3 regions of the Streptomyces sp. ICC4 genome follow, and region 2 is predicted to be linked to each of the others. Evidence: riboswitches for the same ligand, from Rfam matches in the RefSeq annotation. Region 2 holds a riboswitch; each other region holds the start of a gene.

Region 1 (4,270 bases), 6.1 Mb from region 2:
TGATGGGCCTCGGCCGCCACCACCCGGTGGTCAAACAGGCCCTGCACGACGTCCTGGACGCCCAGCTCGCCGACCTCACCCGCTTCGACTGCCAGCCGCTGCCCGGGCTGCTGGCGGAGAAGCTGCTCGCCCACAGCCCGCACCTGGACCGGGTCTTCTTCGGCAACAGCGGCACCGAGGCGGTGGAGACGGCCCTGAAGTTCGCCCGGTACGCCACCGGGCGGCCCAGGGTCCTCTACTGCGACCACGCCTTCCACGGGCTCACCACCGGCTCGCTGTCGGTCAACGGCGAAGCCGGCTTCCGGGACGGCTTCGCCCCGCTGCTCCCCGACACCGGGATCGCGCTCGGCGACCTGGCCGCCCTGGAGCGGGAGCTGAAGAAGGGCGACGTGGCGGCCTTCGTCGTCGAGCCGATCCAGGGCAAGGGGGTGCTCGCCGCCCCGCCCGGCTTCCTGGCTGCCGCGCAGGAGCTGCTGCACCGGCACAAGGCGCTGCTGATCGCGGACGAGGTGCAGACCGGCCTCGGACGGACCGGGGACTTCTACGCCTACCAGCACGAGGCCGGGGTGGAACCCGACCTGGTGTGCGTGGCCAAGGCCCTCTCGGGCGGCTACGTCCCGGTCGGCGCGACCCTGGGCAAGGACTGGATCTTCAAGAAGGTCTACTCGTCCATGGACCGGGTGCTCGTCCACTCCGCGAGCTTCGGTTCCAACGCGCAGGCGATGGCGGCCGGACTCGCGGTGCTCTGCGTCATGGAGGACGAGGGGGTGGTGGCCAACGCCCGCGCGATGGGCGACCTGCTGCGCGGCCGCCTCGCCGGGCTGGTCGACGAGTACGAGCTGCTGCACGAGGTACGGGGACGCGGGCTGATGATCGGCATCGAGTTCGGCCGGCCGTCCTCGCTGGGGCTGCGGAGCCGGTGGACCATGCTGCAGGCGGCCCGCAAGGGGCTGTTCGCGCAGATGGTCGTGGTGCCGCTGCTGCAGAAGCACCGGATCCTCACGCAGGTCTCGGGCGACCACCTCGAAGTCATCAAGCTGATCCCGCCGCTGATCGTGGACGAGGCGGACGTCGACCGGTTCGTCGGCGCCTTCCGCGAGGTCATGGACGAGGCGCACGGTGGCGGCGCGCTGATGTGGGACTTCGGCAGGACGCTGGTCAAGCAGGCGGTCGCCAACCGCTGAGCGGACGGGCGGGGCGGGCCGCGGGGTCTGCGGACCCGGCGGCCCGCCCCGCGCCGTGTGTGCCGTGTTGTGCCGCGCGAGGTCAGTCCAGCAGCCGGTCGCGCAGCCGGCCGAGGGTCTCGGGTGCGAGCCCGAGCCCCTCGCCGAGGTAGCGCTCCGCCCCGCCCCACTCCTCGTCGATCGTCTCGAAGGCCGCGGTCAGGTACGGGGCGCGGGCGTCGAAGAGCGGGGCGAGCAGCTCCGCCACCTCGGCGGTGCGGGGCTGGGCCGCCTCGCTGCCCCGGCGGACCCGGTAGCGGTTGTGCGGGGCGTTGGACTCCAGGTAGTCCGCGACGATCGCCTCGCGCCCGACGCCCAGCGCGAGCAGGGTGACCGCGATCGACAGGCCGGCCCGGTCCTTGCCGGCCGCGCAGTGCATGAGGGCGGGGACGCTGTCCTCGGCGAGGGCGTGGACGACCCGGCTGTGCTCGGCGGTGCGGGTCTTGATGATCGTGCGGTACGAACGGGACATCCGCGCGACGGCCTTGCCCTCACCCAGGATCTCGCGGAGCTGGGCGAGGTCCCCGTCGCGGACCATCGTCCAGAACTCCCGGCCGTCCGCCGGGTCAGACAGCGGGATGTTGATGTTCCGCACGCCGGGAAGCTCCACGTCCGGGCCCTCCAGCGCGTGGTCGGCGTCGTTGCGGAAGTCGAAGACGGTGTGCAGCCCGAGCGAAGCGAGGAACTGTGCATCGGTTTCGGTGGCATGCGCCAGATGTCCGCTTCGGAACAGTCGTCCCGTCTTGACCCTCCGTCCGTCCGTGGTCGGCAGCCCGCCCACGTCGCGGAAGTTGCGTACGCCGGCCAGGGTCGGCCCCGCGTGGGGGGTCTGGGATATCCGCTGGGTCACAGGGGTCCTCCGTGTCGTCGTCGCTGGTGTCCGAATTACGCTACTTGTGGCCAACTTGCCATGGCGAGCGCCGAGATCGGACACGTCCCGTGAGCCAGATCATACGGTGACGGTGAGTGCCTGATCGCGAATGCCGAATTGCCTAGCCGGAGCGGTCGTTGAAGGTGCGGAATGGACGGAGGGTGACCAGAATTCCGGCGCACCGTCATCTTCAAGATTCTGTTGGGGAATTCAAGACTTGTTCCGTGCGGCCGGACTCGATTACGTTCGCGATCGATCCGGACGGACCGCCTAATCCTGCCGCCGACCGGAAACCGCATCCGACTATTCACGCGCGCGGCAGGAGCGGGGGAACCAGGTAAGCCGCTGTTCCGGATCTCCGTCGAGATCTTTACAACGGGACAGCTCGGGGTGAAGCCGTACATGTGCTGTTCGCCGGCACGTGGGCGGCCGGACATCTCCAGTCCGAACCCGACAGCTCACCTCGCAGGCGTCGGAGAGGAAATTCGCCATGCCTGGAACGGGTAAGCACCGCCGTCCGAAGTCCCGCTCGATATCCCGTGGTTTCGCCGCCGCCGGCACCGGTGGCGCGGCCCTCGCGCTTCCGCTGCTCGGGGCGGCCGGCGCCCACGCGGCCGGCGCCCCGGCCGCCGCACCCGCCACCGCACCTGCCACCGCGCCGGCCTCGGCGCCGCAGGTCCCGGCCTCGCTCCAGGCCGCGCCCGCCACTGCGCAGGCCGCCCCCACCGTCTACACCGTGGTGCCCGGGGACCACCTCTCCAAGATCGCCGAGAGCCGGCACCTCAGCGGTGGCTGGGAGCAGCTCTACGCCGACAACCGGGCTGCCGTCGGGTCCGACCCGTCGCTGATCCACCCGGGCCTCAAGCTGACGCTCGGCGCGAAGGGCACGGCCGAGGCCGCTCCGAGCCGGGCGGCCGCTCCGGCCGCGCCGGCCGCGCCGGCCGAGCAGTCCGCCGACTCCTCCGAGTCCGCCGAAGACGCGTCCGGTTCCGGCGGCGCCGAGGCCCCGGCGGCGCCCGCACGCAAGGCGCCCGCACCCAAGGCCCCCGCCAAGCAGCAGCAGGCCGCCCCCGCTTCGGCCGGGTTCGTCTCCCCGGTCAGCGGCGGCGCCTCCACCGCGTACAAGGTCGCCGGGTCCATGTGGTCCAGCGGCTACCACACCGGCGTCGACTTCTCCGCGAGCACCGGCAGCACCGTGAAGGCGGTCGGGGCGGGCACCGTCGTCTCCGCCGGCTGGGGCGGCGCGTACGGCAACGAGGTCGTCATCCGGCACGCCGACGGCAAGTACAGCCAGTACGCGCACCTCTCCCAGCTCAACGTCTCGTCCGGCCAGAGCGTCAGCGCCGGGCAGACCGTCGGCCTCTCCGGCGCCACGGGCAACGTGACCGGCCCGCACCTCCACTTCGAGATCCGCACCGGTCCCTCGTACGGCTCGGACATCGACCCGCTGGCCTACCTGCGGTCGAAGGGCGTCAGCATCTGACTCCGTCCGGCGCCGCGACCCGGTGGGCCTTCCCGGTCGCAGCACTAGACTGCCCGTCCGCTCACGGGACGGGGTGCACGGCATGGCGGTCACGGCAAGGGAGCTCAACCGCTCCACCCTCGCACGGCAGTTGCTGCTCGGGCGCGAGGCGCTCGGTGTCACCGACGGGGTCCGGCGGGTGGTCGCGCTGCAGGCGCAGCAGGCCGCCTCGCCGTACCTCGCGCTGTGGAACCGGCTCGCGGACTTCGATCCGGCCGCTCTCGACGCCGCGTTCACCGGCCGCGAGATCGTCAAGTCGACCCTGATGCGGATCACCCTGCACGCCGTGCACGCCGACGACTTCCCCGCCTTCCGCGAGGCGGTGCAGCCGGGGGTGCGGGCGGCGCGGCTGGGCAGCCGGTTCACGGCGTCGGGGCTGAGTGCCGAGGACGCCGACGAGCTGGTGCCGCGGCTGCTGGCCTTCGCCGACCGGCCCCGTACGGCCGCGGAGTGCGAGCGGTGGCTGGAACAGCGGCTGGGCGAGCCGCCGCAGCCCGGAGCCTGGTGGGGACTTCGGCAGTACGCGCCGCTGCTGCACGCGCCCACCGCGCACCCGTGGTCCTTCGGCGAGCGGCCGTCGTACGTCGCGTCCCGGTACGGGACGACGCGGGCGGTCCCCGCCGATCCCGAGGCCTCCGCGCAGTCCCTGCGGGC
Region 2 (4,270 bases):
CCTCGACCTCTCGCGCACCGACAACCAGCACCTCGGGTACGGGCACGGCATCCACTACTGCCTGGGTGCCCCGCTCGCCCGGCTCGAAGGGCAGACCGCGCTCGCGACCCTGCTGACGCGCCTGCCCGACCTGGAACTGGCCGTGCCCACCGGGGAGCTGCGCTGGCGCGGCGGGCTCATCATGCGGGGCCTGCGGACGCTTCCGGTGCGGTTCACCCCCCAAAACACCTGAAACCGGGGTGACCCGGAGCCAGTTCGAGCCCGAACTTGTGACAGGCGTTCGAAGGCCGCTAGGTTCTGCCGTTACCCCGCCGTTATGCGAAAGGTGCAGCCTCATGCGTTCCGGGAACGGCCGCCACAGACGCCCCCGACAAGTGCCCGCACTTGTCGTCACCGCCGGCGTCGCCGGCTCCGCGCTGGCCCTGCCGCTGCTCGCGGCCACCGGCGCCAGCGCCGCCGAGACCTCCACGTGGGACAAGGTCGCCGAATGCGAGAGCGGCGGCACGTGGAGCGCCAACTTCGGCAGCGGCGCCTACGGCGGGCTGCAGTTCACGCAGGAGCAGTGGCAAAACGCCGGCGGGCTCGACTTCGCCGAGCGCGCCGACCTCGCCAGCCGCTCCCAGCAGATCGCCGTCGCCGAGCGGGTGCTGGCCTCCCAGGGCCCCCAGGCGTGGCCGCTGTGCGGGGTGCCGGCCGGACTGACCCAGGAGGCGCCCGCCGCCGCTGTGGACCCGGGCCTGCCCAAGGGCACCGCGTCCCCCTCCCCGGCCCCGTCCCGCCCGGACGACTCCATCCCCTACCTCGGCACGGGTACGCCGTCCACGGACTTCGGGGCCCCGACGCCCGGGAGCCCCTCCCCGGCCGCCTCGCCGTCCTTCCTGCTGCCCGACTACCCGCTCGGGGCGCCCAGCGGACTGCCCGTCATGCCCGACCCGGTCCTCCCCGAGACGCCCCCCGGGCTGCCGGGCGACCCGACGGCCCCCACGAGCCCGACGGCTCCCACGCCGCCGTCCACGGACCCGGAGCAGCCCGCGGACCCCTCCGTGCCCGCGGACCCGACGGCTCCGGTGGCCCCGTCCGACCCGGCGTCCCCGACCGCCCCCGTGGCTCCCGTGGGACCTGCCGACCCGTCGGCTCCCGCGGACCCGGCCGCGCCGGGCGCACCGGCGGCGGGCGCGGCGCAGAGCGGCGGAAAGCACCGCGGCCCGGCCGCCGTCGAGGCGCCCGTCACGTCTGACGCCGCGTCGGACCCCACGTACACGGTGAAAGCGGGCGACAGCCTGGCCGCGATCGCGGACGCCAACGGGGTGAAGGGCGGCTGGAACGCGCTCTACGAGGCCAACGAGCAGGTCATCGGCGGGGACGCGGACCTGATCAAGCCCGGCCAGAACCTGGATCTAACCGACGAATAAGGGCAGTTAGGTCGTCCGGAAACAGTTGATTGTCCGTTTTCTGTAAGTGAGACATGTGTCTCTTCAGGTCAACTGGCGTGTCCGGTCCGCAGCGTTCCGCAAACCCTGCCCTCACCTGCGCAAACACCGGTGGGAAGAGTGCAAGCAGGCCCTGTTTCTCCCCGATGTCTCTCGTTGAACATCGGGGAGAGACCTGTCTACCTTCTGAGTCGCCCGCCACCGCGGGCTCCTTCGACCGCATCGCCGAATCCTGCCGGCGGACGGAGGGAACACTCGTCGCGTAAGCGCCGAAGGCAGGAGCGGGGGAACCAAGGTAGGCGCCGGAACCGGCCGTTGAGAGACGGCCACGGAACCGGCTAGGGGTTAAGACGGGCGCTAGGCCGCTCGTCCGGGCACTCACTCGCCCGAACCCGACAGCTCACCTCGTAGGCGTCGGTGAGGAGAACTCCATGCTGATTTCCGGCAAGGGCAAGCACCGTCGCGGCTCCAAAGCCGCCCGCATCATCACGCTCGCCGGTGTCGCCGGTGTCGCCGTGGCGGCCCCGCTGATGACCGCCGGCACCGCGTCCGCCGCGACCGCTTCCGAGTGGGACCGCGTCGCCTCGTGCGAGTCCGGTGGCAACTGGTCCATCAACACGGGCAACGGCTACTACGGCGGCCTGCAGTTCTCGTCCTCCACGTGGGCCGCGTACGGCGGCAAGTCGTACGCCGCGCAGGCCAACCAGGCCTCCAAGTCGCAGCAGATAGCCATCGCGGAGAAGGTCCTCAAGGGCCAGGGCAAGGGCGCCTGGCCGTCCTGCGGCGTGGGCCTGTCGAACTCGTCCTACACGGGCGGGGCCGCCGAGACCCCCAAGCCGAAGGCCGAGCCGAAGAAGCAGGAGAAGAAGGCCGAGCCGAAGAAGGAGACCAAGCGCTCCACCGAGGCTCCGACCACCCGCTCCGAGCGCCCGGCCGCCGCACCGAAGACCGAGGCCCCCAAGACGGGCAACGGCTCCTACGAGGTCAAGTCCGGCGACACGCTGGGCAACATCGCCGCGGCGAACGGTGTCCCGGGCGGCTGGGAGAAGCTCTTCGAGCTCAACAAGGACATCGTCTCGGACGCGGACCTGATCTTCCCGGGCCAGAAGCTGAAGGTCAGCTGAACCCTGCGGCAACAGCCGTAGGTCCCGCGTTCGCAACGCGCAGTATTCCACCGCCCGGCGCGCAACCCCCTTCGCGCCGGGCGGTGCTGTGTGCCGGGTCCGGGCCGGTGGCGGGCCCGGAAATCCCCGATGATCAAGGGTCCTATGTCCTGTAAGAGGGGCATTCAGGCCCTTTTTCGTCCCAGGACCCGGGCGGTCGGCTGGCCGACTGCCCCGAGGCGGTTAGGCTCTAAGCGGCAAGGCCATCCCACGGCCTGACACGCCACCGCACACTCAGCGTCACATCCCAGAAGGAGATGCTCGTGCCGTCCATCGACGTCGTCGTAGCCCGGGAAATCCTGGACTCCCGAGGCAATCCCACGGTCGAGGTCGAGGTGGGCCTCGACGATGGCAGCACCGGCCGTGCTGCAGTCCCGTCCGGCGCCTCCACCGGAGCGTTCGAAGCCGTAGAGCTCCGTGACGGTGACCCCAACCGCTACATGGGCAAGGGTGTCGAGAAGGCCGTCCTCGCCGTCATCGAGCAGCTCGGCCCGGAGCTCGTCGGCTACGACGCCACCGAGCAGCGCCTGATCGACCAGGCGATGATCGACCTGGACGCCACCGAGAACAAGGGCTCCCTCGGCGCCAACGCCATCCTCGGCGTCTCCCTCGCCGTGGCGCACGCCGCGGCCGAGGCCTCCGACCTCCCGCTGTTCCGCTACCTCGGCGGTCCGAACGCGCACCTGCTGCCCGTTCCGATGATGAACATCCTCAACGGTGGGTCGCACGCCGACTCCAACGTCGACATCCAGGAGTTCATGATCGCCCCGATCGGCGCGGAGTCCTTCTCCGAGGCCCTTCGCTGGGGTGCCGAGGTCTACCACACCCTCAAGAAGGTCCTGCACACCAAGGGCCTCTCCACCGGTCTGGGCGACGAGGGCGGCTTCGCGCCGAACCTCGAGTCGAACCGCGCCGCGCTCGACCTCATCGTCGAGGCCATCAAGCAGGCCGGCTACGTCCCGGGCAAGGACATCGCGCTCGCGCTCGACGTCGCCGCGTCCGAGTTCTACAAGGACGGCAAGTACGAGTTCGAGGGCCAGTCCCGCTCGGCCGCCGAGATGACCGAGTACTACGAGGAGCTCGTCTCCGCGTACCCGCTCGTGTCCATCGAGGACCCGCTGTACGAAGACGACTGGTCGGGCTGGAAGACCCTCACCGACAAGCTGGGCGCCAAGGTCCAGATCGTCGGCGACGACCTCTTCGTCACCAACCCGGAGCGTCTCGCCCGCGGCATCGAAGAGGGCTCGGCCAACGCCCTGCTCGTCAAGGTGAACCAGATCGGTTCGCTGACCGAGACCCTCGACGCCGTCGAGATGGCCCAGCGCAACGGCTTCAAGTGCATGATGTCGCACCGCTCCGGTGAGACCGAGGACGTCACCATCGCCGACCTCGCGGTCGCCGTGAACTGCGGCCAGATCAAGACCGGCGCCCCGGCCCGCTCGGACCGCGTCGCCAAGTACAACCAGCTGCTGCGCATCGAGGAGATCCTCGACGACGCCGCGGTGTACGCGGGCCGCAGCGCCTTCCCGCGGTTTCGCCCTGCGAACTGATCAAGCACAGTAAGGGCTGAACCGTCCTTTAGGGCGCACGCCTCCCTACGTCCCCGCACTCGGTCCCGTACCGTGTGCGGGGACGTATTGCGTAGCGCGTGTGACAGGGGAGGCGGATCAATGGCCG
Region 3 (4,270 bases), 5.9 Mb from region 2:
CCCGCCGATCGTCGCGGCGAGGCCGACCCGGTCCACGTAGTCGTGGTGCGTGAAGCGGTGCACGTCGCGGTCGGAGAGCCGGGGGTAGGGGGCGAAGAAGCGGTAGTACTTCGACTCGTCCGAGACCTGCTCGTAGAAGCTGACCAGCCGGCCCGCGTCGTCGGTGGTGATGGGCCGGATCCGGGCGGTTCCGCCGTCGCGCAGGACGACGTCCGCCTCCCAGTGGTCCGGGTACGAGGGGTCCGACTCCGTGGTCATGGGGCCACCTTAAGGCGCGAACGGTTCAAGTGGCCCGGGCGCGGCGCATCGGGCAAGCTGGCGCGAATCAGTGCAAGCTGGGATAGGTCGAACGGCGGGCGGATTCGGGCCGAAGGTCGGTCCGACCATTCCGGACGTCGTGAGAGACTGGTCTAGACAACCGTAAGAACCTGAAGGGCATCACCATGGCAGAGCGCCGCGTCAACGTCGGCTGGGCCGAGGGCCTGCACGCTCGTCCCGCCTCGATCTTCGTCCGTGCGACGACCGCTTCCGGCGTCCCGGTGACCATCGCGAAGGCCGGCGGCGAACCCGTCAACGCCGCCTCCATGCTGGCGGTCCTGGGCCTCGGCGCCCAGGGCGGCGAGGAGATCGTCCTCTCGTCCGACGCCGAGGGCTCCGAGGCCGCGCTGGACCGCCTCGCGAAGCTGGTCGCCGAGGGTCTCGAGCAGCTCCCCGAGACCGTCTGACCCCTTCGGGTTCGACCCGCAGGACCTCGCACCGCGAAGCCGTTGCCCCCGACCCCGGTCGGGAGCAGCGGCTTCGGCGTTTTTCGCCCGGCGGACTTCGATTCCGGCGGTCGGCCCGCGGAAATGAATTCCCTGGAACACCGCGCCATTGCGCACGGAATTCCCGGCGCCGAATCGGGCGATGCCGCCAGGATATCCAACCTTTGTATACGGCGAATGTTAAAGCGAGCCGCTCGCCGTGTTTACGGCAGGTTGCAAAGTCCTCACGCGTATGCGGTGCGCCCCGGCCGCCCGGTCCGCGTGGAGCGCGGTCAGCGCCCGGGCCCGCTCGGCGTCGCCCCGGGCCACCGCGTCCACGATCGCGCCGTGCTCCGCCCAGGACTCCACGGGCCGCGCCGGGGCCTCCACCACGTACATCCAGGCCACCTTGTGGCGCATCTGGGTGAGCAGCGAGATCAGCCCGGGGCTGCCGGACGCCTGGGCGAGCGTCTCGTGGAACCAACCCCCCAGCGAGCGCAGATCCTCCCCCTGGCCCCTCCTGGCCCGCTCCTGGCCCAGTCTGACCAGGCCGCGCAGCACCTTGAGGTGGGCCTCGCTGCGCCGCCGGGCCGCCCGGGCGGCGGCGAGGGGTTCCAGCAGCATCCGCAGCTCCAGGAGGTCGGCGGCCTCCTGCTCGGTCGGCTCGGCCACGCAGGCGCCGGCGTGCCTGCGGGTGGTCACGAACCCCTCGGACTCCAGCGTGCGCAGCGCCTCGCGCACCGGGACGCGCGAGACTCCGTACCGGCGGGCCAGCACCTCCTCGGTCAGCCGGCCCCCGGGGCCGAACACCCCGGAGACGATGTCGTCGCGGATTGCTGTGCATACCGTGTGCGCGGGAATTCGCAAGACCGGACCTCCGCCTATTTCGTATGACTGTGCGCGCTGCGACTCTATTGCAACACACGATAATTTCCGAGGGCGGCCGGTAATGCGAAACATTCACACAACGCGAAGGCCCCGGCTCGGGAGAGCCGGGGCCTTCGCGGAAGAAGTGCGGTGCGGGGCGGTGTCCGTCAGACGGTGACGCCGTGGGAGCGCAGGTAGGTGATCGGGTCGATGTCCGAGCCGTAGTCGGCACCGGTGCGGGCCTCGAAGTGCAGGTGCGCGCCGCTGGAGTTGCCGCTGTTGCCCGACAGGCCGATCTGCTGGCCCGGGGCGACCTGCTGGCCCACGGAGACGCTGAGCTTCAGCATGTGGCCGTACTGGGTGTAGGTGCCGTCCGCGTGCTTGATGACGACGTTGTTGCCGTACGCGCCGCCCCAGCCCGCCTCGACCACGGTGCCCAGGCCCACGGCGTGGACCGCGGTGCCGGAGTCGGCGTGGAAGTCGATGCCGGTGTGGCTGCCGGAGGACCACATGCCGCCGCTCGCGTGCCACTGGGTGCTGACGTAGGAGCCGTCGATCGGGGAGACGAAGGTGTTGAGGCGCTTGCGCTCCTCCTCGCGGGCGGCGCGCTCCGCGGCCTCGCGCTCGGCCTTGGCCTGGGCTTCGGCCTTCGCCTTGGCCTCGGCGGCCCGCTGCTTCGCGTCGGCTTCCGCCTTCGCCTTGGCGGCGGCGGCTTCCGCGGCGCGCTGCTGGGAGTCGGCCTGGGCCTGGATCTCGCCCGCGAGCTCGTCGGCCACGACGATGGTGTTCAGGCCGGTGTCCTCGAGCGAGGGGGCCTTGTCCGCGGCGAACGCGGGACCGGCCAGGGAGCCGACGACGCCGGTGGCGGCGAGGGCGGCTATGCCGGCGTAGCCGGCGGTCTTGCGGCTCATACGACTGGAACCACGGTGCTTGCCGGCGGCACGACTGCCATACGCCATGAAGGGGCTGATCCTTTCCTTCCCTCTCGCCTACCGGGTTAGCTGACGGGTTCGGAGCAGGAAGGTCTCCTACGGGCCTCCTCTTGCGAGGGGGTCCGATTCACCCCAGGGACACATGTGGGTCCCCGGCTCCCCAGGCTCGCGCCTGACGGGGACTCGGCGATCGCTGTCCGGTGCCGCGGACGCGGCGGGTACAACTGACGGACAGCACGGACGACGCTAGGCGGATCATCAGTCAATCGCCAAACAGACGCGCCTTTTTGTTGCGTACGCCACACCACATACAAGCAACCACGCGACTAAACAGGCAAAAGGGACTCCGGCGGACAAGCCGCCGGAGTCCCCTGGATCGCCCGTCAGTTGGAAACGACCGTCACCTCACCGATCCCCAGGGCCCGTACGGGCTCCTCGATCTGCGAGGCGTCGCCCACCAGGACCGTGACCAGCCGGTTCACCGGGAAGGCGCTGACGACCGCCGAAGTGGCCTCCACCGTCCCGGTCTCGGCGAGCCGCGCGTACAACTGCGCCTGGTAGTCGTCCGGGAGCTCCTGCTCGACCTGGTCGGCGAGCGTGCCCGCGACAGAGGCGGCCGTCTCGAACTTCAGCGGGGCCACGCCCACCAAGTTCTGCACCGCCACATCCCGTTCGGCGTCGGTCAGACCGCCCTCCGCGAGGGTCCGCAGCACCTTCCACAGGTCGTCCAGCGCCGGGCCGGTGTTCGGGGTGTCCACCGAGCCGCTGATGGCGAGCATCGAGGCGCCCTTGCCGTCGGCGGTGGAGCGCAGCACCTGTCCGAAGGCGCGCACGCCGTAGGTGTACCCCTTCTCCTCGCGCAGCACCTTGTCCAGGCGGGAGGTCAGGGTGCCGCCCAGGCAGTACGTGCCGAGCACCTGGGGCGCCCAGACCCGGTCGTGGCGGTCCGGACCGATGCGCCCGATCAGCAGCTGCGTCTGGACGGCGCCGGGCCGGTCCACGATGACCACGCGGCCGGTGTCGTCGGCGGTGATCGGCGGGACCGGGCGCGGCTCGGCGGTGTCGCCGGTCCAGTTGCCCAGGGTGTCGGCCAGGACGGCGTCCAGGTCGATGCCGGTCAGGTCGCCGACGACCACCGCGGTGGCGGTCGCGGGGCGCACGTGGGCCTCGAAGAAGGCGCGTACGGCCGCGGAGTCGATGCGGGCGACCGTCTCCTCGGTGCCCTGGCGCGGGCGGGACATCCGCAGCGAGGCCGGGAACAGCTCCTTCGAGAGCTGCTTGGCGGCACGGCGCTGCGGGTTGGCGCTCTCGTGCGGGATCTCGTCGAGCCGGTTGCGCACCAGGCGGTCGACCTCGTCGTCCGCGAAGGCGGGCGCGCGCAGCGCTTCGGCGAGCAGGCCCAGCGCCTTGTGCAGCCGGGAGGCCGGGACCTCCAGGGAGACCCGCAGGCCCGGGTGGTCGGCGTGCGCGTCGAGGGTGGCTCCGCAGCGCTCCAGCTCGGCCGCGAACTCCTCGGCGGAGTGCTTGTCGGTGCCTTCGGACAGGGCGCGGGTCATGATGGTGGCCACGCCGTCGAGGCCCTCGGGCTCCGCGTCCAGCGGGGCGGCGAGGTTGATCTCGACCGCCACCACCTGCTGGCCGGGGCGGTGGCAGCGCAGCAGGGTCAGGCCGTTGGCCAGTACCCCGCGCTCGGGGGCCGGGAAGGCCCACGGCTGCGGCTCGCCGGCC

What was found. A riboswitch is a leader RNA that binds a small molecule or an ion and turns the genes downstream of it on or off. The one in region 2 is predicted to bind cyclic di-AMP.
Region 1: linked by a shared signal. The riboswitch ahead of DRB89_RS36210 (LysM peptidoglycan-binding domain-containing M23 family metallopeptidase) and the one ahead of DRB89_RS07455 (transglycosylase family protein) in region 2 are both predicted to bind cyclic di-AMP.
Region 3: linked by a shared signal. The riboswitch ahead of DRB89_RS35615 (M23 family metallopeptidase) and the one ahead of DRB89_RS07455 (transglycosylase family protein) in region 2 are both predicted to bind cyclic di-AMP.

The regions. Positions count from the first base shown of each region.
Region 1 is NZ_CP030286.1:7,701,173-7,705,442, reverse strand. Features, by position in the region: gene DRB89_RS36220 (aspartate aminotransferase family protein) at 1-1,184, shown strand, start outside; gene DRB89_RS36215 (tyrosine-protein phosphatase) at 1,267-2,073, opposite strand; cyclic di-AMP (ydaO/yuaA leader) riboswitch at 2,385-2,581, shown strand; gene DRB89_RS36210 (LysM peptidoglycan-binding domain-containing M23 family metallopeptidase) at 2,585-3,577, shown strand; gene DRB89_RS36205 (winged helix DNA-binding domain-containing protein) at 3,660-4,270, shown strand, end outside.
Region 2 is NZ_CP030286.1:1,645,846-1,650,115, forward strand. Features, by position in the region: gene DRB89_RS07445 (cytochrome P450) at 1-232, shown strand, start outside; gene DRB89_RS07450 (transglycosylase family protein) at 375-1,412, shown strand; cyclic di-AMP (ydaO/yuaA leader) riboswitch at 1,688-1,859, shown strand; gene DRB89_RS07455 (transglycosylase family protein) at 1,862-2,554, shown strand; gene eno (phosphopyruvate hydratase) at 2,851-4,143, shown strand; gene DRB89_RS07465 (septum formation initiator family protein) at 4,264-4,270, shown strand, end outside.
Region 3 is NZ_CP030286.1:7,584,555-7,588,824, forward strand. Features, by position in the region: partial or broken gene DRB89_RS35600 (GNAT family N-acetyltransferase) at 1-258, opposite strand, end outside; gene DRB89_RS35605 (HPr family phosphocarrier protein) at 444-725, shown strand; gene DRB89_RS35610 (GntR family transcriptional regulator) at 945-1,610, opposite strand; gene DRB89_RS35615 (M23 family metallopeptidase) at 1,778-2,569, opposite strand; cyclic di-AMP (ydaO/yuaA leader) riboswitch at 2,582-2,741, opposite strand; gene DRB89_RS35620 (pitrilysin family protein) at 2,926-4,270, opposite strand, start outside.